DNA from 3 places in the Aeromonas sp. TS_SC_11 genome. Region 3 is predicted to be linked to each of the others. Evidence: predicted binding sites of a transcription regulator. Region 3 holds the regulator's gene; each other region holds the start of a gene.
What was found. Region 3 encodes LexA, which represses DNA repair genes until DNA is damaged. Its sites were predicted from a motif close to ANCTGTNTNNNNANACAGNT; they were not measured.
Positions count from the first base shown of each region.

Region 1: a site for LexA is predicted at 5,773-5,792, ahead of recN (DNA repair protein RecN). Genes of this name have one in related genera too.
Region 2: a site for LexA is predicted at 3,311-3,330, ahead of AC1P02_RS15475 (DUF4250 domain-containing protein). Genes of this name have one in related genera too.

Region 1 is NZ_CM170470.1:2,503,894-2,514,674, reverse strand. It holds gene AC1P02_RS11805 (carbohydrate porin) at 1-261, opposite strand, end outside; gene dnaJ (molecular chaperone DnaJ) at 524-1,666, opposite strand; gene dnaK (molecular chaperone DnaK) at 1,780-3,702, opposite strand; gene grpE (nucleotide exchange factor GrpE) at 4,000-4,575, opposite strand; gene nadK (NAD(+) kinase) at 4,843-5,727, shown strand; gene recN (DNA repair protein RecN) at 5,840-7,504, shown strand; gene AC1P02_RS11775 (DHHA2 domain-containing protein) at 7,996-8,889, shown strand; gene AC1P02_RS11770 (universal stress protein) at 9,359-9,799, shown strand; gene AC1P02_RS11765 (efflux RND transporter periplasmic adaptor subunit) at 10,052-10,781, shown strand, end outside.
Region 2 is NZ_CM170470.1:3,334,466-3,345,246, forward strand. It holds gene pabB (aminodeoxychorismate synthase component I) at 1-685, opposite strand, end outside; gene AC1P02_RS15465 (fumarate hydratase) at 981-2,504, shown strand; gene AC1P02_RS15470 (cell division inhibitor SulA) at 2,795-3,286, opposite strand; gene AC1P02_RS15475 (DUF4250 domain-containing protein) at 3,519-3,716, shown strand; gene AC1P02_RS15480 (glycogen/starch/alpha-glucan phosphorylase) at 4,106-6,583, shown strand; gene AC1P02_RS15485 (SLC13 family permease) at 6,647-8,032, opposite strand; partial or broken gene trxC (thioredoxin TrxC) at 8,197-8,624, opposite strand; gene AC1P02_RS15495 (response regulator) at 8,766-10,781, shown strand, end outside.
Region 3 is NZ_CM170470.1:912,466-923,246, reverse strand. It holds gene AC1P02_RS04395 (LacI family DNA-binding transcriptional regulator) at 1-701, shown strand, start outside; gene acuI (acrylyl-CoA reductase (NADPH)) at 734-1,714, shown strand; gene AC1P02_RS04385 (hypothetical protein) at 1,789-1,911, shown strand; gene AC1P02_RS04380 (DUF2799 domain-containing protein) at 2,049-2,381, shown strand; gene AC1P02_RS04375 (hypothetical protein) at 2,409-2,573, opposite strand; gene AC1P02_RS04370 (flagellar basal body-associated FliL family protein) at 2,679-3,110, opposite strand; gene AC1P02_RS04365 (chorismate--pyruvate lyase family protein) at 3,256-3,792, shown strand; gene ubiA (4-hydroxybenzoate octaprenyltransferase) at 3,789-4,658, shown strand; gene plsB (glycerol-3-phosphate 1-O-acyltransferase PlsB) at 4,717-7,140, opposite strand; gene lexA (transcriptional repressor LexA) at 7,345-7,968, shown strand; gene AC1P02_RS04345 (hypothetical protein) at 8,422-8,709, shown strand; gene AC1P02_RS04340 (SCO family protein) at 8,919-9,545, shown strand; gene AC1P02_RS04335 (MATE family efflux transporter) at 9,568-10,781, shown strand, end outside.

The sequences.
Region 1 (10,781 bases), 1.6 Mb from region 3:
ACCCTGTGCCCCCGCCGTCTTCTCATCCACCTTCTGGCTGCGGCTGTTGGCGACCTGGGCCTGCTCACTGGCCGCACTCGCCTTCACCTCGGCCTGACTGGCACGGCTCTCTGCCGCATCAGCTCTCGCTTCAGCTGCCTGTACCCGCGCCTCCAGCGCCGCCAGCCTGGCTTCGATACCGCCCTCCGCCGCCCACAGCGGGCTGCTCATCCCCAATCCCAGCGCCACTGCCAACGCCAATTTGCTCTTGAACATGGTCATCTTCCTCACCTGTCGTGTGTTGCCCGGTCGGGCTCTGTTTTTATCGGCGAAGAGAGCATAGCTAAACCGCTTTAGCCAACTCAAGATGCCAGCTAAACCGTTTCAGCTACTCTGTGAGCGGGATAACATTTGTACAGAATGAATTGGCGGGAGTTGTGAGGTGGATCCCTCATCAGGATCCACTCAATAACGAAGAGACGGGCCGAATGGCAGGCAAAAAGAAAGCCGGCACAGAGGCCGGCTTTGCTGGGATGCGCTGAGATCAGCGGGTCAGGTCGTCGAAGAAGCGTTTCACCCCTTCGAAGAAACCTTCCGATCTCGGCTTGTGGGTCTTGGCGGCGGCACCGCTGAACGATTCGTCCAGCTGGCGCAACAGCTCTTTCTGGGACTCGGTCAGCTTGACCGGAGTCTCGATCACCACCTTGCACATCAGATCCCCCACCTGGCCGGAGCGCACTGACTTGACGCCCTTGCCCCGCATGCGGAACATCTTGCCGGTCTGGGTCTCGGGAGTGACCTTGAGCTTGACGCGGCCATCCAGGGTCGGCACTTCGATCTCGCCACCCAGGGCGGCTGCGGTGAAGCTGATGGGCACTTCGCAGTAGAGGTTGTTGCCGTCACGCACAAAGATCTCGTGCTCCTTGACGTGCACCTGTACATAGAGATCCCCGGCCGGAGCGCCCGCTTCCCCCGCTTCCCCTTCGCCGGAGAGACGGATACGGTCGCCGGTATCGACGCCCGCCGGGATCTTGACCGACAGCGTCTTGGTCTTCTGGTAACGACCTTCGCCATGGCACTTGCGGCACGGATCCTTGATGATCTTGCCGCGACCGTGACAGTGCGGACAGGCCTGCTGCACCGCGAAGAAGCCCTGACGCATCTGCACCTGACCGGCACCGTGGCAGGTCGGGCAAGTCTGGGCTGTGCTGCCGGTGTGGGCACCGGAGCCGTTGCAGACCTCGCAGTGGACCAGGGACGGCACCTTGATCTCTTTGGAGACACCGCGCACCGCCTCTTCCAGGGTCAGCTCCATGGTGTAGCGCAGGTCTGAACCCCGGGCCGGACCACGACGACCGCCGCCGTTGCGACCACCGAAGATGTCGCCAAAGATATCGCCGAACGCATCACCGAAATCGGCACCGCCGCCAAAGCCACCGTGGCCACCGCCACCCTGGCTCTGATCCACGCCGGCATGACCATACTGGTCATAGCGAGCCCGCAGATTCTCGTCGGTCAGGATCTCATAGGCTTCCTTGACCTCTTTGAACTTCTCTTCGGATGCGGCATCACCCTGATTGCGGTCCGGGTGAAACTTCATCGCCAGACGCTTGTACGCCTTCTTGATCTCGCGCTCATCGGCACCTTTCGATACCCCGAGCACTTCATAGAAATCGCGCTTTGACATACTGATCCTGTTGCTACGTAAACAGTTATGCAGACGGGCGTTGGTCACCCAACGCCCGTAAATTCATCGATCAAGCCGATGGGTAGAGCGGGCTCTACCCATCTGGGTGTGGCTTATTTCTTGTCGTCTTTCACTTCTTCGAACTCGGCATCGACCACGTCGTCGTCAGCCTTGGAAGAAGAGGACTGGTTGGCATCGGCGCCAGCACCCTGAGCCTGGGATTGCTGCTGGGCAATCTCCATCAGCTTCTGGGACGCTTCCAGCAGAGCCTGCTGTTTGGCTTCGATGACAGCCTTGTCGTCACCCTTGATGACGGCTTCCAGCTCGCTCAATGCAGTCTCGATCTTGGTCTTGTCGTCGGCAGGCAGGGCGTCACCGGCTTCGGTGATCTGCTTGCGTACAGAGTGGACCAGACCGTCAGCCTGGTTGCGAGTCTGCACCAGCTCTTCAAACTTCTTGTCTTCGGCCGCGTTGGCTTCTGCCTCGCGTACCATGCGTTCGATCTCTTCATCAGACAGACCGGAGGAAGCCTGGATGGTGATCTTCTGCTCCTTGTTGGTCTCCTTGTCTTTGGCAGAGACGTGCAGGATACCGTTGGCATCGATGTCGAAGGTCACTTCGATCTGCGGCAGGCCGCGCTGAGCCGGACGAATGCCTTCCAGGTTGAACTGGCCCAGGGACTTGTTGTCGCTGGCGCGCTTGCGCTCACCCTGCAGCACGTGAATGGTCACGGCAGACTGGTTGTCTTCGGCAGTGGAGAACACCTGGGACTTCTTGGTCGGGATAGTGGTATTCTTCTCGATCAGCGCAGTCATGACGCTGCCCATGGTTTCGATCCCCAGAGAGAGCGGGGTCACGTCCAGCAGCAGTACGTCGGTCTTCTCACCGGACAGTACGGCGCCCTGGATGGCAGCACCCATGGCCACGGCTTCGTCCGGGTTGACGTCTTTACGCGGCTCTTTGCCAAAGAACTCGGCAACTGTCTTCTGCACCATCGGCATACGGGTCTGACCGCCCACCAGGATGACGTCGTCGATCTCGCCAACGGCCAGACCAGAGTCTTTCAGGGCAGTGCGAACTGGTTCGAGCGAGTCTTTCACCATATCTTCCACCAGGGATTCCAGCTTGGCGCGGGTCACCTTGATGTTCATATGCTTGGGACCTGTGGCATCTGCAGTGATGTACGGCAGGTTCACGTCGGTCTGCTGGGCAGAAGAGAGCTCGATCTTGGCTTTCTCGGCGGCATCTTTCAGACGCTGCAGGGCCAGCTGGTCGTTGCGCAGATCGATGCCCTGCTCACGCTTGAACTCGTCAACCAGATAGTTGATGACACGGTTGTCGAAGTCTTCACCACCCAGGTGGGTGTTGCCGTTGGTCGCCAGTACTTCGAAGGTGGTTTCCCCTTCGACTTCGTCGATCTCGATGATGGAGATATCGAAAGTACCGCCACCCAGGTCATACACGGCAACCTTGCGCTCGCCCTTGACCTTGTTCACGCCATAAGCGAAAGCAGCAGCAGTCGGTTCGTTGATGATGCGTTTTACATCCAGACCGGCGATGCGACCGGCATCCTTGGTAGCCTGACGCTGGGCGTCGTTGAAGTAGGCCGGCACTGTGATAACGGCTTCGGTCACCGGCTCACCCAGATAATCTTCGGCGGTCTTCTTCATCTTCTTCAGCACTTCAGCAGAGATCTGCGGCGGTGCCATTTTCTTGCCCTTCACTTCCACCCAGGCATCACCGTTGTCAGCCTTGGCGATGGCGTACGGCATGATCTTCAGGTCACGCTGCACTTCTTCATCTTCGAAACGGCGACCGATCAGACGCTTGATGGCGAACAGTGTGTTCTTCGGGTTGGTGATGGCCTGACGCTTGGCCGGCTGACCAACCAGGATCTCGCCATCATCGGCATAGGCAATGATGGACGGAGTAGTACGATCGCCTTCTGCGTTCTCGATCACGCGAGCAGTGTCGCCATCCAGAATAGCGACGCAGGAGTTGGTAGTACCCAGGTCAATACCGATGATTTTACCCATTTGACGAATCTCCAAATACTTTGAATAAACTGGCGAGGAACTCGCCTTAATGCGTTAACGGCTAGGTGGGGGCTGCCAGTGTGGCTTTCAAGCTCCCGGCATCAAATTTTTTGTGCCGCCGTGGCCTTGGAACCTATATGGGGTCTCAAGTTGACGCTTCAAGCCCTGCCCTCAAAAAACCGCACATTCTTGCCTTGTTTACGGAAGAATGCTTGCCAAATGACGCCAAAAATAAGCAGTTGGCGCCGCAACCAATAAAAAGCCCGCCGAGCGGCGGGCTCAGCACAGCGATGGCAATCAGGCTGGCGCCTTGGAGACCATCACCATGGCCGGACGGATCACCCGACCATTGAGCTCGTAGCCCTTCTGCATCACGGCGATGACAGTGTTCGGTGCCAGCTCGCCATTTTCGATCATGCTCATCGCCTGATGGGCATTGGGATCAAACGGCTGATTGAGCGGATCAAGCGGATTCAGACCAAACTTGGCCACGCCGCTTTGCATCGATTTCAGGGTCAGCTCGACCCCTTCGATCATCGGCTTGAGCTCTTCGCTCTCCTTGTCGGCCAGCTCGATGGCGCGCTCCAGGTTGTCCAGTACCGGCAACAGTTCGGCGGCGAATTTCTCCAGCGCAAACTTGTGGGCCTTCTCCACATCCTGGGCGGCTCGGCGACGCAGGTTTTCCATTTCGGCGACGGCACGAATGGCACGCTCACGCTCTTCATTGGACGCCAGCTGGGCGGCTTCCAGTTGGGCCTCCAGCTCGGCAATGCGGGCCTGCTCGGCTGTCACTTCACTGTCTACATCGGTCGGCTCGACTGGCTGGGCTTCCACTTGCTCCATCGTTTCAACCTTTTGTTCTTCGTGGTTCATGACATCTCCAATTTCAGGGTTGCTTATGAGGGTCTGCTGACGTTCGGGTGCGAGACAAGTCGGCAACAGACCCTGTAATGGCGCTATTATGGGGACGCAGCCTCGGCTTTCAAGGGGAAAAAGGCGCTATCGTCGCCAATGAGCCGCACCGACAGGCAAATTGCCACTTTTCCCGGTACGATGGCGCGAGCAGAACGCTGGCAGCAGACAAATCCCCCACAAAGCGGGGTATACTGCCCCCAATACTCATCCCAGACCCGACAGACTATGGATTCTCCGTTCAAAACCATTGCCCTGATTGGCAAACCCCACCACGAAGGGGCCAACCAGACCCTGACCGGCTTGCATCAGTATCTCACTACCCGTGGTTTCAAGGTGCTGGTCGAAAGCCGGGTCGCCCACACCCTCGGCATCATGGATGAAAACGTGATGGATCTGGTCCAGCTCGGTGAGCAGGCGGACTTGGCCATCGTCGTCGGCGGGGACGGTAACATGCTGGGCGCGGCCCGGGTGCTGTCACGGTTCGATGTGGCGGTGATCGGGGTCAACCGGGGCAATCTCGGCTTTTTGACCGACCTGTCGCCGCAGGATTATCTGCTGCCGCTGGAACAGGTGCTTTCCGGCCACTACAAGAGTGAACACCGCTTCTTGCTGGAAGCCGCCGTCTATCGTCACGGGGAGCGCAAATCGAGCAACCTGGCGGTGAACGAAGCCGTGCTGCACCCGGGCAAGATAGCCCACATGATCGAGTTCGAGGTCTATATCGATGGCAGCTTCATGTACAGCCAGCGCTCGGACGGCATCATAGTCGCCACCCCGACCGGCTCCACCGCCTATTCGCTATCGGCGGGCGGCGCCATCCTCACTCCCAAGCTCAACGCCATCACGCTGGTGCCCATGTTCCCGCACACCCTGAGCAGCCGCCCCATAGTGCTGGATGCGGACAGCGAAGTGCGCCTGCTGGTCTCGCCGGATAATCAGGATGATGCCATGCAGGTGAGCTGCGACGGTCAGGTGACACTGGCGGTTCACCCGGGGGACGAGATCCTCATCAAGAAGAGCAAGCACAAGCTGCACCTGGTGCATCCGCTCGATTACAGCTACTTCCACGTGCTGCGCAACAAGCTCGGCTGGGGCAGCAAGTTGTTTTAAGGCGCTTTTCAACGCTCTTGTCCATCCTGTTGCGGGCCGACTCTTTACTGTATGTAAAACCAGTATATACTGGATGCATACACAGTAATGTTGGCCCATACAGGATGAGACCATGCTGACCCAGCTGACCGTCAACAACTTCGCCATCGTCAAGTTTCTCGAACTCGATCTGCAACCCGGCATGACCTGCATCACGGGTGAGACGGGTGCCGGTAAATCCATCGCCATAGACGCGCTCGGCCTCTGCCTCGGCGAGCGGGCCGAGGCCAGTATGGTGCGCCCCGATAGCGACAAGACAGAGGTCAGCGCCCGTTTCCTGCTGGACGGCAACCCGGCCGCCCGCGCCTGGCTCGCCGCCAACGAGCTGGACAACGAAGGCGAATGCATAGTGCGGCGGGTACTCTCTGCCGAAGGGCGCTCACGCAGCTACATCAACGGCGTGCCCGTCCCCCTGACCCAGCTTAAAAATCTCGGTCAACTGCTGGTCAACGTCCACGGCCAGCACGCCCACCAGCTCCTGCTCAAACCCGACTACCAGCTCAGCTTGCTGGATGGCTATGCCGGCCATCACCTGCTGCTGGAAGAAGTGCGCCAGCACTATCAGCTCTGGCGTCAGCTGCAAAACGAGCTCAATCGCCTCAAGGCCGAACAGCAACAGCGAGAAGCCCGCCGTCAGCTCATCGAATATCAGGTGCAGGAACTGGACGAATTTGCCCTGCAACCGGGGGAGTTCGAGGCGATCGAAGAGGAGCATCAGCGGTTGGCCAACGGCACCGAACTGATGCAGGAGTGCGGCGCCTGTCTCGATCTGCTCTATGACAACGAAGAGACCACCATCGCCGGCCTGTTGCAGGTCGCCGTCGACAAAGCCGAGAGTCTGGTGGGCATGGACAGCCGCCTCAGCCCTGTGCTGGAGATGCTTAACGAGGCGATGATAGGCGTGCAGGAGAGCCACAGCGAGCTGCGCAGCTATCTGGATCGGCTTGAGCTGGACCCGGAGCGCTTCACCGAGCTGGAAGCCCGCCTCTCCAAAGCCATCAATCTGGCCCGCAAGCACCATGTCAAACCAGCCGAGCTGGCCCTGCATCATCAGGATCTGGCCAGTGATCTCGCCCGCCTCAACTCTGATGAAGAGCGCCTCGAGGGCATGGAAGATGAACTGGCCGAGGCCCGCCTCGCCTTCGTGCAAGCCGCCGAGGCACTGAGCCAGAGCCGTCAGCGTTACGCCGAGGAACTCAGCACCAAGGTGACCGCCAGCATGCACGAGCTGGCGATGCCGGACGGCCGCTTCGCCATCGAGGTGCGGCCGGATGCCCAGAGCAGCCTGTCGCCGCTCGGCATTGATCGGGTGGAATTTATGGTCACCACCAACCCGGGGCAACCAATCCAGCCGCTGGGCAAGGTGGCCTCGGGCGGTGAACTGTCGCGGATCAGCCTCGCCATCGTCGTGATCAGCGCCCGCAAGGTCTCGACCCCGACCCTGATTTTCGATGAGGTGGACGTGGGGATCAGCGGCCCCACCGCCGCCGTGGTGGGTCGTTTGCTGCGCCAGCTCGGTGAATCCACTCAGGTCATGGTGGTCACTCACCTGCCCCAGGTAGCAGGCAAGGGCCACCAGCACATGGTGGTGAGCAAGCACACCGACGGCAAGACAACGGAAACCCAGATGCAGGCACTGGATCAGGGCGCTCGCCTCAAGGAGCTGGCTCGTCTGCTGGGCGGCGATCAGATCACCGACAATACCCTGGCCAACGCCCGCGAGCTGCTTGCCTCCTGAGAAGGGACGCCCAACACGGCCAGTAAAAGGGGAGCCTCAAACCTGCGGGTGTGAGGCTCCCCTTCTTTATATGGCTATTTGACGTTGCGATCGCCCTATCCTCTCTTCTATTTTCTCCCCCACACACCAGCCGCTTGGTTAGCCGACATCCAGGGGACTCTCTGGCCTGGATCGAGTGTGGGAGCCAGACCAGAGTACGGGAGCTAAACCTGGCTAAACCTCATAGTACCGCACAGCAACAAGACCCGGCTCCGAGTGCCGGGTCTGGCTCCGTAAGAAGGTGCTAGGACAAGCCGACGCAACCAGCTAGGTGACGGTGTGACCATCAGGACGGTGCGAGTCATCCAGGTTGCCATGACCAGCACCGACGCATAGAGTGAGACCAGGTCGGGAGCAAAAACCCGTGCACCTTCACCTGTTTTATCTGCCCCCTTGTCCGGCCAGCGTCCTTGCGCGGTCGACCAGGAGCCTCCAACTTCAGGAATGCCTTTATGCTCCACGTGTTTGGTCACAAGAACCCCGATAGCGACAGCATCTGCACCGCTTTGGTCACCGCCGACTGGCTCAATGGCCAGGGCAGACCGGCCCAGGCCTATGCACTGGGTGACCCCATCGCCGAGACCCGCTTCATTCTGGAAACCGCCGGGGTCGATGCCCCGCCCCTGCTGCAGGGGAGCGTGGCCAACAAATCTGTGTTTCTGGTCGATTTCAGCGAGCTGGAGCAAGGGCCAGAGGGCCTTGCCGAGGCGGACGTGCAGGGGCTGATCGATCACCACAGGATCGGCACTCTTGTGACTCGGGGCCCCCTCGATGCCTGGATCCGTGCTGTGGGTTGCAGTGCAACTGTGCTGCTGGAGCTGATGGGCTATGACAACCTCTCCCGTTCCCAGGCTCGCCTGCTGCTGGGCGCCATCATCAGCGACACCTTCAGCCTCACCTCGCCGACGACCACGCCCCGTGATCGCGCAGCCGTCAATGCGCTGCTGCCCCTGGCCGATCTGGCGCTGGAACCCTTCGCACAGACCCTGCTGGAACGCCGCACCCAGTTAGGTGATGCTCCCCTGGCCGAGCTGCTCATCGCCGATGAGAAGGCATACCAGATTGCCGGTTACACACTGTCTGTCAGCCAGATATGCGTGATGGATCCGGCACAGCTTCAGTCACGGCAAGCAGAGCTGGCTCAGGCTATGCAGGCCCGGCAGGAACAGGACAAGCTGGATGCCTATGTGTTGATGCTGACCGATCTCGCCAAGGGGAACAGCCTGCTCTATTTCGCCAGCAACGGCATCTTGCCCGAGCACCCCATCCATCTGACCGGTGCCGTCAGCCGCAAGAAGGAGGGTCTGCCCTGGCTGGCCCACTATCTGTCAACAGACCCGGTGTGATGCCAAGTGGCAAGGCAGCGGTACACGCCGGGTTCCCTGCCCTCTCTTTCTACCCCATGGCTTTGACACGCCACCTCGGTCGGCATGCGACTTCTTCTGTACGCCCTGTCGTCAACTTCCCTCATCCTGCTTGTGCGTGCTCACTGCGTCACGCGATACTCAGATAGAGACCAGGCAGCATGATTCAGATATGCAGCGCTTGCTGACCATGCAAACATGCTAAAAAAATACCATTTTTATCCGCAATTCCCCCGCTAACCATCAAATATCCGGGATCCCTTCATTCTCCATTCAACTCGGTCTGTTATGCTGATGTAAATGAACATGGTTTTACTATGCATCACCGACAGAGGGTGACGCCAGACGACCAGGACATGTTAGCGCCATACCATATATATAGCGGGAACACAGTGGTAAGAGACACACCTGGTGTCTCTGGTGACCCGCGTCATGCCAAGGAGAACTGCTTATGACCTCAACCCATATTGTGCTCTTGCTGGAAGGCAAGGATTACGAGCAGGAGACGCTGGCCAAAGCAAGCCGGTTGGCACAGAGCATGGGCACTGAGCTGACCCTGCTGCACCTGACTCATAGCAGCAAGGTGCGCCGCGAAAGCCTGTCGCTGTCCGAAGAAGAGCGCAGTGCCCAGGGCACATTGGATGCCAAGGCCATCATCAGTGAACTCATCACCACCTTGCAGCATCCAGTGGATTATCAGTGCCTGGTGGTCGATGACGTTGTGTCGGACCTGAAGCACTGGCTGGCTTCACACCCGACGGATCTGCTGCTGGTGGGCAGCCGCCATCACTGGATGGAAGGATCCCTGGCCCGTCTGCTTATTTACAAGCTGCCGATCGATATCCAGATCTGCCACGAACCCTACGTAGAGCAGCTCAAAGCCGTCAGCTAACCTGACAGGCGCCCGCTCAAGTGGTGGGCGCCTCATCTCCCCTCGTCCCCTCTTGTTGCCGTCAACACCCGCACTTTTCCCCGTTCGCCACGCGACTCCCTCATTGCCACCACCTCTGCCCAGCCCGCTGGCAGCCTCACTATTGACAAGCCTGTCTACATGTTTCCTTACATATTCATCGCTGTTTTTTAAGCCTCGTTTGCTGCAGGATATTGCCCTTGCATGCCTTCGCACGTTTCATTCAGGTGATAAATGAACATAACTCCCAAGCAGAGAAAATTTGCCCTGCTCGTACTCATCCCCCTGGCCGCCATCACCTGGCTGGCCTGGCCGAATACGACCCCGGACCCGGTGCTGAGCGCGCCAGTGACCCGCCAGGATGTGGAGCAGACGGTGCTGGCCAGCGGCGTCTTGCAGGCCATAGAGCAGGTGGATGTGGGTGCCCAAGTCTCGGGTCAGGTGACCTATCTGGCCGTCGAGGCGGGACAGAGCGTCAAGCAGGGTGACCTGCTGGCCGAGATAGATCCCCTGATCGCCCAGAACAACCTCAAGACCGCCGAGGCGGATCTTGCCAGCCGCCGTGCCCAGCTCAAGATCAAACAGGCACAGCTCAAGCAAAACGAGCTGGCCTGGCGCCGTCAGCAACAGATGTTCAAGCAGGAAGCCAGCTCCCGCGCCGATCTGGAGAGCGCCGAAGCCCAGCTCGCGGTCACCCGGGCCGAGCTGCAGAGCGCCAAGGCCGAGATCGAGAATGCACTGATCAAGGTGGATCGCACCAAGACGGAGCTGGGCTATAACCGCATTTTGGCCCCCATGGATGGCACAGTCGTCAGCATAGTGACCCGCCAGGGCCAGACCCTGGCCGCCAGCCAGACTGTGCCCACCCTGCTCAAGCTCGCCAATCTGGAGACAATGACGGTCAAAGCACAGATCTCTGAGGCGGATGTCACCCGGGTCAAGGCCGGCATGCCGGTCTATTTCA
Region 2 (10,781 bases), 2.4 Mb from region 3:
AGAGGCTTAGAATGGCGCTCTGTGGCAGGCGAACAAAGGCCGAAAACGGAGCCTGGTTGGCGCGGGACAACACCTGATAAGCCTGCCACTCATCGCCGCAATAGGCGGCGCTGAAGCGCTGGGTCAGGTTGATTTGATAACAGTCCCCTGCACTCAGGTAAGCCTGTACCTGCGCAAATTTCTCGCCGTACTCGGCGCGGCTCATGTTGCTGCGCCACTCGCTCTGCAGGGCGAATGGCGGTGTTGGCATCTCGTGCTGCGCGGCCAGCCACTGCAGCCGGCGATGGAGGCCTGCTTCATCGCCCCAATGCACCAGCTGCCAGGTGCCGCTTGCTACGTTGCGCAGCAGGGCCCAGTCATAGATGCCGACTGCCATGTCCGGGACGGACACATCCTGTGCGGCCAGTGTCGGCAATCGCTCGAAGCGACGGCCAAGATCATAGCCAAACAGCCCGAGGGCGCCGCCAATAAAGGGCAATTCGTCACAGTGCGGTGCTTTCTCGCCCAGCAGATCCCGTTGCCATTGTGCCAGCAGGGTCAGGGGATCCGTGTCAAACGACAGACACTGTTCGCCCCGGGTTATCCAGGTCAGTGGCCCCTCTGTCTGCAGGGTTGCCAGCGGGTCGGCGCTGATGATGTCAAAGCGGTTGTCCGCTCCCTGCGGGCCGGCCGATTCGAGCAACATGGCCCAGGGCTGATGATGCAGACGGGCAAACAACGCATGCAGCGCTGTCTGGTGATCAAAGTGGTGGATATGAAGAGTTGGTTTCATTTTTTGTTACACAGGCAACAGTTTGCACCCTGCTCCCTAGCCGGTATGGGGGGGCAAGCGTATCATAGGCATCGGAATTTTTAGAACAAACACGCCGTTGTCTATCGGGCCGACAGGCATATCGCCTGACACTATGGCACCGAAGCACGGCTCATATGGAAGCCCTTGCTCTGCCACCACGACGGAGACAAGGACCAGTGAGGATGATATGAGCATCATTAAAAAACAGGATTTTATCGATTCCGTCGCCGACGCCCTGCAGTACATCTCCTACTATCACCCCCTTGATTTCGTCCATGCAGCCAAGGCTGCCTATGACCGTGAGGTCAACCCGGCCGCCAAGGATGCCCTGGCCCAGATCCTGATCAACTCCCGCATGTCAGCCGAAGGGCATCGTCCCCTGTGCCAGGATACCGGTATCGTTACCTGCTTCGTCAAGATAGGCATGCAGGTGCAGTGGGACAGCGACATGACGGTGCAGGAGATGGTGGATGAGGGAACGCGCCGTGCCTACACCAATCCGGACAACCCGCTGCGCGCCTCCGTGCTGGCCGACCCGGCCGGCAGCCGCAAGAACACCAAGGATAACGCCCCTGCTGTCGTGCATATCGACATGATCCCGGGCAACAAGGTGGAAGTGAGCATCGCGGCCAAAGGCGGCGGCTCCGAGAACAAATCCAAGATGGTGATGCTCAACCCATCCGATGATGTCGTCGAGTGGGTACTGAAAACAGTGCCGACCATGGGCGCCGGCTGGTGCCCGCCCGGTATGCTGGGCATCGGCATTGGTGGCACCGCCGAGAAGGCGGCCGTACTGGCCAAGGAAGCCTTGATGGAGCACATCGACATTCAGGAGCTGATCGCCCGTGGTCCCAAGACCACCGAAGAGAAGCTGCGGGTCGAACTCTATGACAAGGTCAACAAGCTCGGGATCGGTGCTCAGGGTCTGGGCGGCCTCACCACAGTGCTGGACGTGAAGGTCAAGAGTGCCCCGACCCATGCCGCCTCCAAGCCGGTGGTGATGATCCCCAACTGTGCAGCCACCCGCCATGTCCACTTCGAGCTGGATGGCTCGGGCCCGGCCGAGTTGACCCCTCCAAAACTGGCCGATTGGCCGGAGATCACCCGCGAAGCGGGGGCCAATGTGCGCCGTGTCAATGTTGACGGTATCACCAAGGCCGAGCTCGCCAGCTGGAAGAGTGGCGACACAGTACTCCTCTCCGGCAAGATCCTTACCGGTCGCGATGCAGCCCACAAGCGCATTGCCGACATGTTGAAAAATGGCGAGGGTCTGCCGGAAGGGGTCGATTTCACCAACCGTTTCATCTATTACGTTGGTCCGGTCGATGCAGTTCGTGACGAAGTGGTTGGCCCTGCCGGCCCCACGACGTCCACCCGAATGGACAAGTTCACCGACATGATGCTGGGGGAAACCGGTCTCATCGGCATGATCGGCAAGTCAGAGCGTGGCCCCAAAACAGTCGAGAGTATCAAGCAGCACAAAGCTGTTTATCTGATGGCCGTAGGGGGCGCAGCCTACCTGGTCGCCAAGGCGATCAAGAAGTCGCGGGTGGTGGCTTTTGCCGATCTGGGTATGGAAGCCATCTACGAGTTCGAGGTGGAAGACATGCCGGTGACAGTGGCGGTGGACTCTCAGGGCAACAATATCCACGAGACAGGCCCGGCCTACTGGTCGGCCAAGATTGCCGAGCTGGATGGCAAGCTCTCCTGATAGTCGTGTTGAGCCAGGGCCAAGGATACTCGTATCATTCCTGTGGGGTGGCACGAGCAAACGACCAAGCCGTCTGTGACATTGGGTGACAGCGTAAAAAGGCGACCTTAGGGTCGCCTTTTTCTATCGTCCCGCAGGTTGGCGTTGGTACTGGCTCAGGTGTACAGACCAGACGGGTCACTTCTGCTTGGTCACTCTTCTAGGGCCTTTTTCTTGGCTCTTGCCTGATCCCTTCTCCGCTTGTTCCATTTCTTCACGGCGATTTCGAGTCTCCAGGCTGTTCTGGACCATCAGTGGTTGAGATAGACATCCTGTCCGCCGTAGGCCAGCGGGCCGCTGTGCACGGGCAGTAGTTTTCCTGCAGGCTCGAAAAAGCGGGTCAGCACCCCGAAGCGTTGTCCCAGTTTGCTCAGCTTGACGCGATCCAGCGAAACCTGTGCAGGCAGCCAGGTCAAGACAGCTGCGCAGTGACCATTGCCCAGACTCTGCTCCAGCATTAGCTGCCAGTTCTTGATCTTGGGGCTGTGCACCACCAGCACCCGAGCGGGGTTGATCCCCTGAGCCTGCAGCTGTTTGGCCACTGGCAGGCCTGGCGGGGCAATCAGCAGGATCCAGCCCGTGTCACCATGGCTCAGTCTCACCAGCTCGTCGAGCAATGGCCGCTCATCGCTGGCAGGTGCGGTGTGGCACGCTTCTTCCACCTTGCTTTGATGGCGGGTTGGCCAGGGATTGCTCATGCTGACAGACGCGGCGAAAGGGAGGTGACTCATGGGCTGGCTCATATGTTTGTCCTGTATGGATAACCATGCTGTATGCGTATACAGTAGTTGCAACTCAGGTCAGTGACAAGCCATTTATGGCCAAAAATGTGATCAAGCTGGCAGGGTGTTAACCTATGCTATTGATTGTAATGGATATTTTGTTTTTACCGGGGTGCTTGTTTTTTAGGCTGTGGACAAAGAGGGAGGTGGCGCCCATGGTTATACAGTATCTGGATGAAGAGGAGAGATGAAGATGGACGTCAGTACCTTGCAACGGCTGGATGCCAATATCCTGCTCGGGATCATCAATGAAAAGTTGCGGCTGGAGTGTGATGGCCTGGAGGAACTACTGGCTTATTACGACATGACGGAGGATCAATTGGCGACCCGGTTAATGCAGATAGGCTATCACTACGACCCCATGAGCAATCAGTTCAAGGCCCATGGTTGAAGGGGAGTCGATCGTCGTTATCGGGGGGAACCAATCTTACTTTATGAACAGCGCACATTGAAATCGTTTTCAATGTGCGCTGAATTTTCAGCTATTTTCATGGATTTTCAGTACTTGGCAATGATTGAAAACCTATTCACGGATTTATATTTGCATTTATTTGTTAAGTTACTGATTTTAAATGAAATGAATGTTCCTGATTAATAAGTTTCAGGAAAGGGTTTTCAAGCTTGAACTGTCATTTTTATACGTTAAAGTGTGACTTGCGTTAACTTTTAAACCATCGGCTTTAGCTAGTATGCCCACGCCGGAACATATTCTGAGATAACAACAGCACCGGTCCCTGATGGGATAACAATTTTATTATTCTGTAACGAAGGAAATGGTTTATGGCTACCAAGAAGAAGACAGACCAGGATCTCCAACTGGATAAAGATCAGCTCAAGGCGAGTATCGTGCGTCACCTGCGTTCTACCTTGGGTACAAGCGAACAGAAAGCCTCGCCAGAAGCGTGGTGGAAAGCGACCGCAGCCGCCGTCAACGAACAGGTGTACGAGCGCCTGACCCGTACTCAGCAGACTCATTTCAAGAAAGATACTCGTGCGATTCATTATCTCTCTGCTGAATTTCTGATGGGGCGTTTGACCTCCAACAATCTGCACAACCTCTCCCTTTACAAAGTGTGTGAAGAGGCGTTGGGTGAACTCGGTCTGGAACTGACCGATTTGTGTGAACAAGAGCCGGACATGGCGCTCGGCAACGGTGGCCTTGGCCGCCTGGCTGCCTGCTTCATCGACTCCCTTGCCACCCTGAATTACCCGGCTGTCGGTTATGGCATCCATTACGAGCACGGCCTGTTCCGTCAGGAGATTAAGGATGGTCGTCAGATCGAACGCCCGGACTCCTGGCGTGAATATGGCAATCCCTGGGAGATCTGCCGCCCGGAATCCGTGCAGGAGATCCCGCTCTACGGCTATGTGGAAACCGTGTTCGGCGACAAGGGTGGCCTGAAGAAGGTATGGCACGCAGGTCGCAAGATCAAAGGGGTGCCTTGGGATATCCCTGTGGTGGGCTTTGGCGGTCACACCGTCAATATCCTGCGTCTGTGGGAATCCCGTGCCTCCGAGTTTTTCGACTGGGACGTGTTCAACGCCGGTGGTTACATCGATTCCCAGGCTGAAAAAGCCCAGGCCGAAACCATCTCCAAGGTGCTCTACCCGAATGATGAAACAGATGCGGGCAAAGAGCTGCGCCTGATCCAGCAGTACTTCTTCTGTGCCTGCTCCATCAAGGACATCATGCGCCGCTACAAGCGGGTGCATGGCAGTGACTTCAGCAATTTTGCCGCGCAAATTGCCATTCAGCTCAACGATACCCACCCGACTGTGGCTATCCCCGAGCTGATGCGGGTGCTGGTGGATGAGGAAGACTTGAACTGGGATGCCGCCTGGGCTATCTGCTATCGGGTCTTCTCCTACACCAACCACACACTGTTGCCGGAAGCGCTGGAGAAGTGGTCCGTCAGCCTGTTTGAGAAGGTGCTGCCCCGTCACCTGGAAGTCATTTACGAGATCAACGCCCGCTTCCTGAGCGATCTGGTCGAACCCAAGTGGCCAGGCAACGATGCCATCAAGGCCAAACTCTCCATCATTGAAGAAGGGGATGTACGCAAGGTGCGCATGGGTAACCTGTGCGTGATCGGTTCGTCCAAGGTGAACGGCGTGGCCGAGATCCACTCCAAGCTGGTGAAAGAGGATCTCTTCCCCGAGTTCGCCGAGCTGTGGCCAGAGAAGATGTGCAACGTCACCAACGGCGTGACGCCCCGTCGCTGGCTGCTGGCCTGCAACCCAGAGCTGGCCGAGCTCTATAACGAAGTGGTGGGCAAAGAGTGGCCGCTGCAGCTCGACAAGCTGCGTGCCGTCACCAAGTTTGCCGACGACAAGGCATTCCAGCAGCAGTTCATGACCATCAAGCGTCATAACAAGGAGAAACTGGTCAAGGTCATCAAGGCCGAAACCGGCATCGATGTGAGTGCCGAGGCGATCTTCGACGTCCAGATCAAGCGTCTGCACGAGTACAAGCGCCAACAGCTGAACCTCATCCATATCATGGCGCTCTACCGTCGTCTGCTGGCGAATCCTGACTATGACATGCACCCGCGCGTGTTCATCTTCGGCTCCAAGGCGGCGCCCGGTTACAAGCTGGCCAAGGACATCATCTACGCCATCAACAAGCTGGCGGAACGGGTCAACAACGATGCTCGCATCCAGGGCAAGCTGAAAGTGGTGTTCATGCCGAACTACCGCGTGAGTCTGGCCGAGAAGCTGATCCCGGCGGCCGATGTCTCCGAGCAGATCTCCACTGCAGGTTACGAAGCCTCCGGTACCGGCAACATGAAGATGGCACTGAACGGCGCCATCACCATAGGGACACTGGATGGGGCCAACATCGAGATCGCGGAAGAGGCGGGTGCCGAAAACTGCGCCATCTTCGGTCTGAACGTGGATGAGGTGAAGTCTCTGAAGGCGCGCGGCTACAACCCGTACGACTTCTACTATGCCAACTCCGAGCTCAAGGCCGTGCTGGATTGGTTCGACACTGACTACTTCACGCCGGGTCGTCCGGGCGAGCTGGCCTCCATCAAGCGCTCCTTGCTGGAAGGGGGCGATCCCTACCTGACCCTGGCCGATTTTGCTTCCTACTCCGACGCGCACAAGCTCATCGACACCTGGTACCGGGATCCAGCGCTGTGGGCGAAGAAAGCCATCATCAACTCGGCTACCATGGGCAAGTTCAACTCGGACCGTTCCATCCAGGACTACGTGGATCGGATCTGGAATCTGAAGAGCTGCAACGTACAAGGTTGATAACCTCTTGATATGAAAAAGCCCTCGCAATGCGAGGGCTTTTTGTTTCAGGGCATTTGGGGATCAGAGAATGTCCCCGACAAAGTAGGCAAGCCCTGCCAGCAGCACGGTGAACACGACGTTCAGTGCCATACCGGCTTTCATCATCTCTTTCTGGCGGATATGGCCGCTGGCGAAGACGATGGCATTGGGTGGGGTGGCGACCGGCAGCATGAAAGCGCAGGAGGCACCTATGGCGATCAGCACCGCCATGACGATGGGGGATACGCCCAGCGCTTCAGCCACCCCGGCAAACAGCGGGATGAGCAGGGCTGCGGTGGCGGTGTTGGAGACCAGTTCGGTCAGGAATACCACGAATGCCGCCAGCATCAGCAAGATGATGAAGATATTGGCATCGGCCAATACGGCTGACAGGTGGCTGGCCAGGAAGGCGCTGGTACCGGTCACCTTGAGGATGGCACTCAGGGTCAGACCGCCGCCAAACAACATCAGCACGCCCCAGTCGGTGTTCTGATTGATGTCATCCCAGCTGGCGACACGACTGACAGCGATGGCGATGATGGCACCCATGGCGATCAGGGTATCAAGCTGAGGAATGCCGCCCAGGGCACTGGAGATGGGTTGCGAGCCGATCCAGAGCACGACTGTGGTCAGGAAGATAGCCAGTGTTACCTTGCGCTCGCGGGTCCAGTTGATGGTGACATCCTGGATCTCGACCCTGTGGTTGAGCTGCGGACGGGTCACCAGATAGAGCAGGGCAATGCCGCAAGGCATCAGGATCAGCACCACAGGCACACCAAACTTCATCCAGTCGGTGAAGCCAATCCCCATCTGGGCGGCAGCGATGGCATTGGGTGGACTGCCGACCAGGGTGCCTATGCCACCAATGCTGGCGCTGTAGGCGATACCCAACAGTACGAAGACGAAGGTGGCCCGTTCCTTCTTGCTGTCGAGCCGTGCCAGCATACCGATGGCCAGCGGCAGCATCATGGCGGTGGTGGCGGTATTGCTGATCCACATGGACATGGCCGCCGTGATGGTAAACAGCAATATTATCCCCCAGCCCAGATGACCGTTGGCCAGGTGCATCACCTTGCCCGCCATAAGGGTATCCAATCCCTGTTTGGAGAGGGCGGCTGCGAGGGCGAAACCACCAAAAAACAGGAACAGAATAGGGTTGGCAAAATCGGTGAGGGATTTGCTCATGTCAAGCACCCCGAGCACTGTGGCCAGCAAAGGTACCAGCAGGGCCGTGATGGTGACGTGCAGGGCTTCGGTCAACCAGAGAATGGCGATGAAGACCAGGATCCCCAGCCCTTTGTTGACCATGGGATCAAATGGTAGCCAAGCCAGCATGGCACAGAGCAACAACACATCCAGGATGACAATCCCGGATTTGATGTCCAGCCAGCGAGATGGGGTAGTAGAGGGTACAGCCGATGTGTGCATAGTGTTCTCTCGGTTAATTTATGGTTGTTGTTGTGTTGCCGAGATTACAATTATTCCCCTGTTTGAAACAGGGGGAAGTCGTCAAACCATGCCGGGACTCACAGACTCAAAGCAGTGCGAAACACTTGAAAAACAAAAATTAAACAATTATTTATCAATTGAGGCTATGCCACAGAGGCAACCCACTCCTTGAAAAGGCTTTTGGGCAGAGAGCCGCTGCGTTGTGCCACCATCTTGCCCTGTTTGAATATCATCAGGGTGGGAATGCTGCGGATGGCGTAACGGGCTGCGATGGCAGCTTGTTGTTCCGTGTCGACTTTGACAAAGCGGAAGTGGGGCTCAAGTTCGCTGGCAACCTGTTGAAAAATTGGTGAAAATTGTAGGCATGGTCCGCACCAGCTGGCCCAGAAGTCCACCACGACAGGAAGGTCGGATTGGATAAGAATATCGAATTGATCCTCACGGCCGATGACAGGTGTGATACCAAAAAGCGAGGACTTGCAACGACCACATTTCGCGTTTGAATCCATTTTTCGGCGGGCAGGCGGTTTCTGGTGAAGCAATGACTACAATAGGTAGTGATAAATGACATAATTGATTCCTGTAAGCATAAGCCCTGCAACATCTTTATTGCACTGACAGGGCAGAGTAACGGTAACATAGCAGTCAGTTATCTTTCACAGCCAGTGGTCCGTTAGCGGATACACGGTCATGACATGAGAATCGAGACGGGATGAATAATGTGACACGGGTCAATCGTGTTGTCCTGAGCCTGATCATCGTCGCGCTGCTGGCGTTTGCCGGCTATTGCTGGCAACTGCTCAGCCAGCAACACAAGGCCTCCGAGCTGAGTGTGGCAGCGGAATTGATCCTCAATCGGGTCAATACCGACACTATTTATCTGCTGGGGCGCGAGAAAGCCAATGATGGCAATGTACAGCAGCGCCTCAACCAGTTGTCGAGCAACCTGGACAGCTTCGTGCGCCAGGTGCGCAACGATCCGGATACGGCCGATAGTCCCAACTCTCAATCCCTGCTGCACGATATCGACAGCTACCTGCTGGACTTGGCCAAGCTCTACTCCATGGAGATGGCCATCCAATATATAGAGCAGCCTTTTCAGAAGCAGCTCAATGCCTTGCTGGCGACCCTGCCGGCCAGCTCTGCGCTGGCCATTGATCTGGTCGAGCTGGCGCAGCTTAGCCACTACCTCAAGCGCAGCTGGGACAGGGGTGAGCAACGGCAACTGCAAGCGCTGCAGCAACGACTCAAGACCGCCTATCCCGAGTATCCCCAGGTGGCCGGGCTTGCCCAGTTGAGCGAGGACGTCAGCCGTCAGGTGGTGGATTACCATGTGTTGCGCAACCAGGTTATCGACATGCATGAGCTGGATGGCTTGTCGGTCTGGAAACAAAGCAAAATGGAGCAAGCCTCCTCCCTCAAGAGCCGTTTCTACCTGATGGTGCTCGCGGGTGCCATGGTCTGCTTCGCGCTGGTGGCGGTGACCCTGTGGCGTCGCAACCAGAAGTTGAGCGAGTTGTCACGTCAGACCGGCTTGCTGGCGCAGGCAAAAAGCGATTTTCTGGCCAACATGAGCCACGAGATCCGCACTCCCATGAATGCCATCATAGGTTTCAGTTCCCTGGCGCTGCAAACCGAGCTGGATCAGCAGCAGCGGGATTACCTCAGCAAGATAAAGTCTTCGTCAGATACCTTGCTGCTGCTTATCAACGACATTCTGGATCTGACCAAGGTGGAGTCCGGCAAGCTGACCCTGGAAGAGATCGATTTTGACTTGAGCGAGCAGATAGATTCGCTCGCCGGCATGTTTGCCGATCTGGCCGAGCGCAAGCAGGTCGAGGTCATCATCAACAAGTCCCCGGCCGTGCCCGATTTCCTGCGCGGCGATCCGCTGCGCCTGGGCCAGGTACTGGTCAATCTGGTCAACAACGCCATCAAGTTTACCGAGCGGGGCGAGGTGGAAGTGGCCATCACCTTGGTCAACCAGCATCCCATGCGGGTGCGTTTCAGCGTGCGGGATACCGGGATTGGCATCGCCGAGGATAAGCAGGACCAGCTGTTCCAGCCTTTCACCCAGCTGGAGGCGGGCAACACCCGCAAATATGGCGGCTCAGGTCTTGGCCTCAATATCTCCCAGCGTCTGGTCGAACTGATGGGCGGGCGGATCACTGTGCAGAGCAAGCCGGGGTCCGGCTCTGTGTTCCAGTTCGAGATCCCCATGACCAAGGCTGTGTACGGGGTTTCGGGCCGCCGGGTCTTTTTCGAGCATCAGCCGCTCATTCTGGTGATGGATGACAATGAGCTGGTGCTGGACTTGGCCAAGGATATTCTCGGCCGGGCCGGTGTCCGGGTCGTGGCTGTCAACAGCCTCTCCCGGGCGCGTCAGTTATTGCGGGAAGAGGGGCAGAATATCCGGCTGGCCATTCTGGATTGGCGCATGGGGCAGGAGGATGGCCTGGATCTGGCCCTCGAAATGTACCAGCACAGCCAGTGGCGGCGACTACCTATTCTGATGACCAGTGCCTGGGCCAAGGAGGGACTGCACGGGCGGATGGAGAGCATGGGCCTGACCCACTTTCTGCCCAAGCCCATGACCGAGAATTCCCTGCTGGCCAAGGTGGATGAGCTGCTCAATGGCAGCTCCCATGATCATCAGGTCCGCCAGGCCGAAGCCCAGGGCGATCAGCAGCACTTTCGTGAGCTGCTGCAAGGTGTCCGGGTCTTGCTG
Region 3 (10,781 bases):
CCCAGCACCTGAAGCAGCAGGAAGAGAGCCTGCTGACCAGCTTTTTGCAGCATAACCCGGCTGCTGTTGTGCTGTTTGGTGGCGATCCCGGCGAGACCATACGTACCCGCCTGAAAGCATCCCGCCTGCCGGTAGTGGAGGTGGGCGCCATGGCGCGCAACCCTGTCGACATGAACGTGGGGGTCTCCAACTTCGATGCCGGTTATCAGCTGACCCGTCATCTCATCGAGCGCGGCTATCGCAACATCGGCTTTCTTTGTGCCCGCCAGGAACAGTGGATGCTGCAACAGCGCATGCAGGGCTGGCAGAAGGCACTGCTGGACAACTACCTCTCTCCCGATGCCATCATCAACACCTCTGAGCTGCCGAGTTTCAGCACAGGGGCCGCCATGCTGGGGGAGTTTTTGTTGCGCTGGCCCGAGCTGGATGCACTGGTGTGCGTCAACGACGAGCTGGCGGCGGGGGTGCTGTTCGAGTGCCAGCGTCGTCACCTGAGCGTGCCTGGCAAGCTCGCCATCGCCGGATTCGACGATCTGGATGTGGCGCGCGCCTGCTATCCGGCGCTCACGTCGGTCCGGATCCCTTATCGCAAAATGGGGCAGGAGGCGGCCGAGCTTATCTTGCGCCAGCTGGCTGGCGAACCTGTCATGGGCACGGCCCTGACCCTGGATTTTCAACTGCAGAAGCGTCAAAGCAGTTGATCCCCGTTTCACATTTCATCAAAGAGGCAACCATGTTCAAGGCTCTGTTACTGGAAAATCAAGACGGCAAGACTGCTGCGACCCTGACCCGGCTGGCAGAGAGCCAGTTGCCGGCAGGGGAGGTGCGGGTGGCGGTGAGCTACAGCTCCCTCAACTACAAGGATGGGTTGGCCATCACAGGCAAGGGCAAGATAGTGCGTCAGTGGCCGCTGGTGCCCGGCATCGATTTTGCCGGTACAGTGCTGGAATCGGCCGATAGCCGCTATCAGGTCGGCGACAAAGTCGTGTTGACCGGTTGGGGCGTGGGGGAAGGACACTGGGGCGGCATGGCCGAGCAGGCAAGGGTCAAGGCCGACTGGCTGGTGCCGCTGCCCGCCGGGCTGGATGAGCGCCAGGCCATGTGCATCGGTACCGCCGGTCTCACCGCCATGCTCTGCGTACTGGGACTGGAGGAGGCGGGCATCACCCCCGACAGCGGCGAAATTCTGGTGACGGGCGCCGCGGGTGGCGTGGGTTCCACCGCAGTGGCCCTGCTGGCCGCACTGGGTTATCAAGTCGCGGCCCTGACCGGTCGCCCCGAGGAGCAGGGGGAGATGCTGATGGCGCTTGGTGCCAGCCGCATAGTGCCGCGCGGCGAGCTGCTGGAGCCTGCCAAGCCGCTGGAGAAGCAGCTGTGGGCCGGGGCGGTCGATACCGTCGGCAGTCAGGTGCTGGCCAAGCTGCTGGCCCAGATGAACTATGGTGGTGCCGTGGCCGCCTGCGGGCTGGCTGGCGGTTTCGATCTGCCAACCACTGTCATGCCTTTCATCCTGCGCAACGTGCGGTTGCAAGGTGTCGACTCTGTGATGTGCCCGCTGGCGCGCCGCCAGTTGGCGTGGCAGCGACTGGCGCGGGATCTGCCCGCCAGCTTCTTCGAACAGGCGGTGACCGAGATAGCACTGGAGCAGGTGGTGGCGGCTGCCGAGGCCATCACGCAAGGCCGGATCGCGGGTCGCACTCTGGTCAAACTTTGATCCAGCCTTGACTGGCGAGCCCCATTTTTCTGGATAGACTTTGAGGGCGGGTGCACTATCCAAGGAGAATGAGCATGGGTGGACACAAGCCGGATTACGATCTCGATGATGAATGGGAACCGGAATCCTGGGAAGAAGAGCTGGATGAATGGGAAGACGAGAGCTGGCTGGATGATGACCCTCTCGACGATCAGTAATCCACGCATTGAGAGAACAGGCGGGCCTTGGGGCCCGCCTGATTTTTTTGTGCGGCTCACAGGAATGGGGATGATCCCTTGGTCGCCGACATCAGGCTGACTAGAATGAACTGCCCAAACGACACTCAAGGATGACTATGAGACTCACCATCATACTGTTTGCTGCCCTGCTGGGAGGCTGTGCCTCCAACGATGATCCGTGCGAGAAGGTATGGAGCGATGTGGGGGAGGCCGATGGCAAGCTGGGCTTCACCACGGAACGGGTCGCGTTTCACCAGGACCTGTGTGGCAAGAAGGTGGATGTCGAGCTATGGAAGCAGGGGCGCCAGAAGGGACTGGCCTGGTATTGCCGGCCTGAACACCTCTATCTGGCCGGGCGTTCCGGCAGTGAATACCGTGGGGTTTGCCCCAATGACGGGCAGGCGCGCAGATTGTTCGAGCAGGGGCGCCAGGGCTGGACCGATCAATAGCCGGTCACGTGGTGGGGATGTGCAGTCTTACTCCTCTTTCAACCGCAGCGGCTGACACAGATAGCTTTTGTCATTGGCGCTACGAGCACACTTGCCACAGACAAACTTGGGTTTGCGCACGATTTTGCGCAGTGTCTTGAGATCGGTGGGGATCTCGCTGCGGCGCCATTCACACAGGGTTTTGTTGCCCATAACGACTACCTCGACAACTCGGTGGGGGCCTAGTGTAATCAATTTTCATTTCGAAAACAGCGACTGGGCCACCTTGGCGTGGCCCTCGCTTAAGGCTTGTATCTGTTACTGGTAGAGGAACTTGGTGAAGATGAGCTCGCGTACTGCCTTCTTGCCGGTTTCTTTCACCAGCAGCTCGTTGACCTGGGTCAGGCACTCCTTGCGCAGCTCCTCGCGGTTCACCAGGGACTTTATCTGATCGGCGGTCTTGCTGCCCATCAGACGTATGATGGCGTCGCGGATCAGGGGGTCGTGCTGCTCCAGCAGCTTGAGGTCGCCCTCGTTTTCAGCCATCAGCTCGACCGTGACCCGGATATAGCCGAGGGTTTTACCATCGCTCAGGTAGTTGGTGATGATGTCGGGATCGAGAGCATGGTAGGAAAAGCCGGGCTTGGCAGCCGCTTCGGCGTCTGCCGGGGGCTCCTCTTCGGACGAGGCCTGCACATGCAGGGAGCCACAGCTCAGTAACAACAGCAGCAGAATTTTGAAGATCTTCATATAGATGGCTCATCAGCGGCAGGTACCCCATTTTTGATGTTGCCATCGGGGCCGTCAAGCACGGATGTTCTTACAATTCTCGAATGATTTACGGATAATAAACCGGATTTTAACCTGATAACGTAAATCTCCGGATGGTGAAGCCGTGAAGTCCGAGTTGACTGTTCCCCTTATCCAGCTAGCGCCGTGGCGGGTTCCCGCAGAGTGCGAGCTGCCCGAGGCATTGCGGCCCTGGTTGCTGGAGGCCGATTCCATGACCCGGCGTCTGCGTCACCACAATCGCCACTTCTCGGTGCAGCTGCTGGGCAATCGCAGTGTCACCCTCTGCGCCGATGAACAGCAGCTAGTGGCCGCCGAGCAACCCATGGGCTTGTGCCGCGAGGTGATACTGCACGGCGATGGGGGGCCGGCTGTGCTGGGCTGGACCCTGTTTGCCGAAGCCGCCCTGCAAGAGAGCGGGCTGCGCGAGCTGGGTGAGCAGCCCTTGGGCGAGCGTATTTTCGGTGACGAGCCTGCCCGCCGCGATCACCTGCAACTGGCCTGTTTCGAGATTGCGAGCAATCCCTGGTGCCCGGCCGCCACCGTCTGGGGACGTCGTTCCCGTCTGTTTCTGGGGCAATGGCCACTGTTGGTCCATGAACTCTTCTTGCCCTCTCTGTCATGCAACAAGGAGCTGGAGTGAATCTGTTAACCAAGGAGCGGGGACTGGCCTATGTGCAGCTGGCCCGCATCGACAAGCCTATCGGGACCCTGCTGCTGCTGTGGCCGACCCTGTGGGCGCTCTGGCTGGCGGCCGGCGGCCTGCCGGATCTCTGGACCCTGCTGGTGTTTGTGGTGGGCGTGTTTCTGATGCGCTCGGCCGGTTGTGTCATCAACGACTATGCGGATCGCAACTTCGATGGCCATGTGAAACGTACCGCCGGTCGGCCACTGCCCATGGGCAAGGTCAAGCCGCGGGAGGTGCTGGCGCTGTTTGCCGTACTGGCGCTCATCTCGTTCGCGCTGGTGCTGACCATGAACTCCCTCACCATAGCGTTGTCGTTCGCGGCCTTGCTGCTGGCAGTCTGCTACCCCTTCATGAAGCGCTATATTCCGATCCCGCAACTGGTGCTCGGCATGGCCTTCTCCTGGTCTATCCCCATGGCCTATGCGGCTCAGGCCAACGCCTTGCCGCTGGTGGCCTGGCTGGTATTCCTCGCCAATCTGCTGTGGACCATCGCCTACGACACCCAGTACGCCATGGTGGACAGGGATGATGACCTCAAGCTCGGCTTGAAATCGAGCGCGATTCTGTTTGGTCGCCACGACAAGCGGATCATCGGCGTGTTGCAGCTGGCCACCCTGCTGATCCTGCTGGCGGTAGGCCAGTTGATGGGGCTGGGGGCTTGGTATTACTGGGGGCTGTTGGGGGCTGCGGCCCTGTTTGTCTACCAGCAGCGGCTGATCCGGGAGCGGCAGCGGGAGGCCTGCTTCCAGGCGTTTCTCAACAACAACTATGCGGGGGCGCTGGTATTCATCGGTCTGGTGCTCAACTACCTGTTGCCGTGACGCATGTCAGGATAAAAAGAAGGCCGCATGATGCGGCCTTCTTTGTTTCCGGTCTCTGTCAGAGCCGGTTGCCCGCCTGTATGGTGCGGCGGATCTTGTTGCTCAGCAGCGGCACTATGTTGTCGGCCAGCGCCTGGAAGCGGCCCAGATCCGGTTTGCACTCGGGAGAGAGGTAGCCCTCCTTGCGCAGGGTGTGGATCAGGGTGCTGAACAGCTTCTGGTCGAAGAACTCGGGGGCATTGATGCCGTGCAGGGTGCCGAGGCGCTCCGCCATCATCAGGCCGTCCGCCTCCAGCTGCTCCGCCTCGACATAGGGCTGGGCCAGCACCCGGGTCAACACGATGGCGTAGCGTTGCAGCGTCTCTTGGATGCTCTCGGCCAGCAGCAGCAGGCGCATCTGGTTGCCAGGATTGACCCAGAAGCCGCCATCCCGTGCCTCGACCAGTTGCTGGCGTTGCAGTTCGGCCAGCAGGGCATCGACCAGCTCCGGCAGCTCATCCTCTTCGTAGTGGAGGAACAGCTCCGTCTTGAGCAGCGGATAGATGTCGATGCAGCGGGCGACGATCTCGCCGCGGGATATCCCTTCGCAACGTTCGATCAGCGCGGCCACCAGGGATGGCAATGCAAACAGGTGCAGTATGTTGTTGCGGTAGTAGGTCAGCAGGATCGCCTGATAGCGGTCCAGGCTGATGATCTGGCCCAGCTTGTCCTCGCTCACCTCGAACTTGTTGAGCTCCATCGCCTGATCCAGCAGTGTCTTGGCATCCTCAGCCGGGATTGTGCTCTGGGGGCTGTAGGGCACCTGCTTGAGCAGGTCCAGATAGGTGTTGAGCTGTGCCTGCAGTTCATCGCGAGTCAGGGCGTGGCGTTCGGCGGCTAGCAGTGCCAGCGCGCTCAGGGTCAGGCCATTGACGGCGGCGGCAGCGTTGATGCGGGTCATCAGCAGCTCGCCCAGCCGGGTGACTGTGGGTGCCATCCACTCTGGGCGCTCCTCCTGACCTATGTGGTCCTTCCACTCGGGCACATGTTCATTGAGGTAGCTGTTGAGGGTCAGGGGTTCGCCGAAGTTGACGAAGCCGCGGCCATAGTTGCGCAGCTTGCGCAGTATGCCGAGCACCTGCAGGAAGCTCTCTTTCTCCTTGCGGCTACCCTTGAGCTCGTTGTGATAGGTGTTCACCTCCATCACGTGCTCGTAGCCCAGATAGACGGGCACCAGGGTCACGGGTCTGTCCAGCCCGCGCATCATGGCCTGCAGTGTCATCGCCAGCATGCCGGTTTTGGGTGGCAGCAGACGACCGGTGCGGGAGCGCCCACCCTCGGTAAAGAACTCCACCGAATAACCCTTGGCAAACAGCAGGTTCAGGTATTCGCGAAATACAGTGCTGTAGAGCGGGTTGCCCTTGAAGGTGCGGCGGATGAAGAAGGCGCCGCCGTGGCGGAAGATGGGGCCCGCCGGCCAGAAGTTGAGGTTGATGCCCGCCGCTATGTGGGGCGGCACCATCCCCTGGTGGTAGATGACGTAGGAGAGCAGCAGGTAGTCCATGTGGCTGCGATGGCAGGGCATATAGACGATCTCGTGCCCTTCTTGCGCCAGCTGGCGTACCTTCTCGGCGCCGTTGACCGAAAGGCCGCGATAGAGCTTGTTCCACAGCCAGCCGAGGAAGCTTTCACTGAGGCGGATCAGCCGGTAGGAAAAATCGGAGGCGATCTCGTCCATGTAACCGTGGGCGCGCTTTTGCGCTTTCTCCAGGCTGATGCCCTCGCGCTGCGCCTCCTCTTCTATGGCCTGCTGGATCACGCTGGAATCCAGCAACTGCCTGAACAGCAGGCTGCGGTTAGGCAGCTTGGGGCCGGTGGCCGCCAGCTGCTGGCGGCTGAAGTGGGTGCGGGCCACCCGCGCCAGCTTGTGGGCGATAGCCTCGTCGGTGCCGTGCTTGTCGGCCATTTGACGCAGGGAGAGCGGCGGAGAGAAGCGCACCAGGTTCTCGCGGCCCTTGAGGATCACGATCAGCGCCTTCTTGAGGCGGTTCGGTGCCAGGCTGCTGATGATGTTCCAGCCGGAGGCCTCTTCCCCTTCCCGGCCGGGGGCGCGACCCCAGAACAGGGTGACGGGCACCACCTGGATATCCAGTGCCGGATCCTGCTTGTGCAGATCCAGCAGCTGGTGGAACTCCTGCAAGAAAGGCAGCGGTTTGCTGCGCTTGCCGAACAGGGGAGGCGGGCGGTCCAGACAGACATAGCGCGGCAGCAACTGACCGTTCAGCTCCAGCGGGGTGAAGGGACCGGGCAGGCCGAGATCCTCGCAGCACTGTTGCAGTGTCATCAGGTCGGTGATCGAGCTGGTTTTCAGGGCATAGACTATGGGTCTGGCTGGATCCAGCTTGAGCTCTGTGATGGGATTTTCCGGCAGGCTCTTGTGATTGACCAAGCCACTGACCGGCCATTGCAAGATGGCTCTGGAAATCTTCTGTCCAAGGGACATGTGCGTCTGCTCTCCAAAAAAATGCGGCGTGAGCATAACAAATCACCGGCGGCTTGTCGCCGAGAGGTACGATGAGTCGGCTGCGCAGCCGTAAAACCATGGCAAATAAGGGGTTGGCCGCGACAAATGTCAGCCGCGCCTTGCCTTGGCCACTGCACTGTATATACTGCCAGTGTGCTGTATAAAAAAACAGGTGCCAATGTTATGAAACCCCTTACCCCACGCCAGGCCGAAGTGCTGGAACTGATCAAGGTGAATATGAGCGAGACCGGCATGCCGCCGACTCGTGCCGAGATTGCCCAGAAGCTTGGTTTCAAGTCGGCCAACGCGGCCGAAGAACATCTGAAGGCCCTGGCCAAAAAAGGGGTCATCGAGATCATGCCGGGGACCTCTCGTGGCATCCGCCTGCTGATTGAAGAGGAAGCTGTGCTGGAAGAGACAGGCCTGCCTCTGATCGGCAAGGTCGCGGCCGGTGAACCCATACTGGCTCAGGAGCATATCGAGAGCCACTATCAGGTGGATCCCGCCCTGTTCCATCCGCGGGCAGACTTCCTGCTGCGGGTGCAAGGCATGAGCATGAAGAACATCGGCATCCTGGATGGCGACCTGCTGGCCGTCCACAAGACCCAGGAAGTGCGCAACGGCCAGGTGGTGGTGGCACGTCTCGACGAAGACGTCACCGTCAAGCGCTTCCAGCGCAAGGGCAGCCAGGTGTGGCTGCTGCCTGAAAATGAAGAGCTTGAACCCATCGCCGTTGATCTCTCCTGCCAGCAACTCACCATAGAGGGACTGGCCGTCGGCGTAATCCGCAACGCCGACTGGATGTAACAGCACGGCCTCCCTCGGGAGGCCGTCTCGCTTCTGTACCCCTTTCCCCATGATTTCAATCAGATCCTGATACCCGTGATTTTTGTCTGTCTCGCCCGTCCGCATCCGGCTCATTTCAGATATATCCTTGGCTAAGGCAGTCACTTGCTTGATCTGCCCCGAATGCTCGACAAGACGATCCTCTCCCACTTGGCAGGTGGCAGGAATCAAGGTCAGCAGGGATGCATAACAACAGCCTCAGGCGGCGCGCCGGACAGCAAGGGCGCTACCAGCCCAGTTAGATGGAGGCGTTCGCGGGATAGAAGGGAGGGTGGCCAGCATTGCACCGGCGGCATCTGCCGTCTGGAGAATAAAGGCACACCTGCGCAGTCGACACGCGGCAGTCATCGATCTGGCCACCCAAGGGGGCTGTCGATGCCGACCGGCGTGACCTGTTGGTCAAGGAGGACAGGTATGGCTTCAAGCTCGCCATGGGATCCGGGTCTGGCATCGCCCGCTTCTTCCATCACCCGTTTCATCAAGGGTAACCGGATGACCCGTTTCTATGCTCTCTGGGTACATCACAAGGGTGCCTGCTGGACTGTCTGGCTTGGCTGCCCCAAAGACAAGATAGTCCGCCTGGTGCGGCTGTTTCACCGTCATAGCGACACGGGACAAACGGATCTTCCCTGGACCGCTCCCGTCATACCGCTGCGTGCCCTGACAAAGCGCGCCCATGAGCGCCGCAGACAACAACCCTGATGTTTCCTGGCCCTTGTCTCACAGCCCCACCTTGATGGTGGGGCTGTTGTTTTATGGCCCAGCCCGGCTGACCAGTGATTATGGGAGCCTCTTTTGACCCAAGCGGCATCCGGTGCAAGGGATAACCCGGAGCGCGATGGGCTGGGTTACAATGGGCCATCCATTCGTGCCCACTCTGCGGGCATGTCGCAGTGAAAAGGTCTGTTGTTATGGTTAAACCGCGTTATCCCTTGCTGTTCCTGCTGCTGGTCGGGGGCATGATGGCTGCATTCCACTGGAGCCGACCCTCCCTGCCCGAGCAGGCCGACTATTATCCGGCGGGGCGGGACATCAATCCGTTTGCCTTTACCGACGAGGATGGGCAGCCCTTCGTTCCAGCCAGTCTGGTGGGGCACTGGACCTTTCTGTTTGTCGGCTATACCTTCTGCCCGGATATCTGCCCGACCACGCTGGCGGATCTGCGCTCCGTCTATCCGGCGCTGAAGAAGATTGCACCGGACAGCCAGGTAGTGTTCATTTCGGCGGATCCGCAGCGCGATGACATCACTCGCCTCAAGACCTATACCGCTTTCTTCCATCCCGAGTTCAAGGCGGCAACCGGCCCCCACGAGAAGTTGTTCCCGTTTGTGCGCAACCTGGGCCTCATCTACTCCATTGCCGAACAGGGAGAGAAGGATTACCTGATCGACCACTCCGCCTCCATAGTGCTGATCAATCCGGAAGGCAAGCTGGAAGCCGTGTTCCGCCCCCAGATGAGCGAGGGGCGAGTACCCCACGTGGTCATGGAAACCCTGGTCTCCGATTTCGCCAAAATAGTGCGACTGGAGGGCGAATGATGCCGGATGAGTGGCTGCTCTCATGCTGATCCCGCCCTGGTTGACAGACAGGCGGCGCCATGGGGCCGTGTTTGCCCTGGCATTGCCCATGGTGCTCTCCAATATCACTACCCCATTGCTGGGGCTGGTGGATACCTGGGTGATAGGCCAGCTCGGTCAGGCCTGGTTTTTGGGAGGCGTCTCGGTCGGGGCTACCCTCATCAATCTCATCTTCTGGCTGCTCGGCTTCCTGCGCATGTCCACCACAGGGCTGACCGCCCAGGCTCATGGCGCCGGTAGTCCAGGTGGCCAGCTCGACACCCTGGCGCGGGCGCTCGGTCTCGCCGTCGGGCTGGGCGTGCTGCTCTTGCTCTTGCTGCTGCCCCTGCTGCCCGTGCTGATTGCACTCAGTGGCGGGTCAGCCGAGGTGCAGATTTATGCCAGCGAGTATGTGTCGGTACGGATCTGGAGTGCGCCTGCGGCGCTCTGCAATCTGGTGATCATGGGCTGGTTGCTGGGCATGCAGGATGCCCGCAGCCCCATGCTGTTGCTGATCTTCACCAACCTGATCAACATGGCGCTGGATACCTTGTTCGTACTGGGGCTGGGCTGGCAGGTGAAGGGAGTGGCCGCCGCCTCTCTGCTGGCAGATTACAGCGCCCTGGGGGTCGGACTCTGGCTGGTGAGCCGCCATCTGCGCCGCCTCTCGCCCGAGGTGTGGCAGGGGGCCTGGCAACGCTGGCGTCAGTGGCCCGCGCTGTTGAGATTGCTCAGCCTGAATCGGGATATCTTCATCCGCTCCCTCTGCCTGCAGCTCTGCTTTGCCTTCATGACCTTGCAGGGTGCGCGTTTGGGGGATGTGGCAGTGGCCGCCAATGCGGTGCTGCTCAACTTTCTGATGCTCATCTCCTACGGGATGGATGGCTTTGCCTATGCGGTGGAGGCCATGGTGGGCCGCGCCATCGGCCGGCGGGATCGGCAGGCGCTGCGCGAAGCCATTGTCTTGAACCTTGGCTGGGCGCTGATCATAGCGATTGGTTTCAGCCTGCTGTTTGCGGCGGGCGGCAGCCAGCTCATCGCCCATATTACCGACATACCGGCGGTGATCGCCGAGGCAAACCGCCAGTTGCCCTGGCTGATCCTGATGCCGTTACTGGCGGTCTGGTGCTTCCTGCTGGATGGGGTCTTCATTGGCGCTACCCGTGCCCGGGAGATGCGTAACAGCATGTTGGTAGCGGCGTTTTGCGGCTTCTTCCC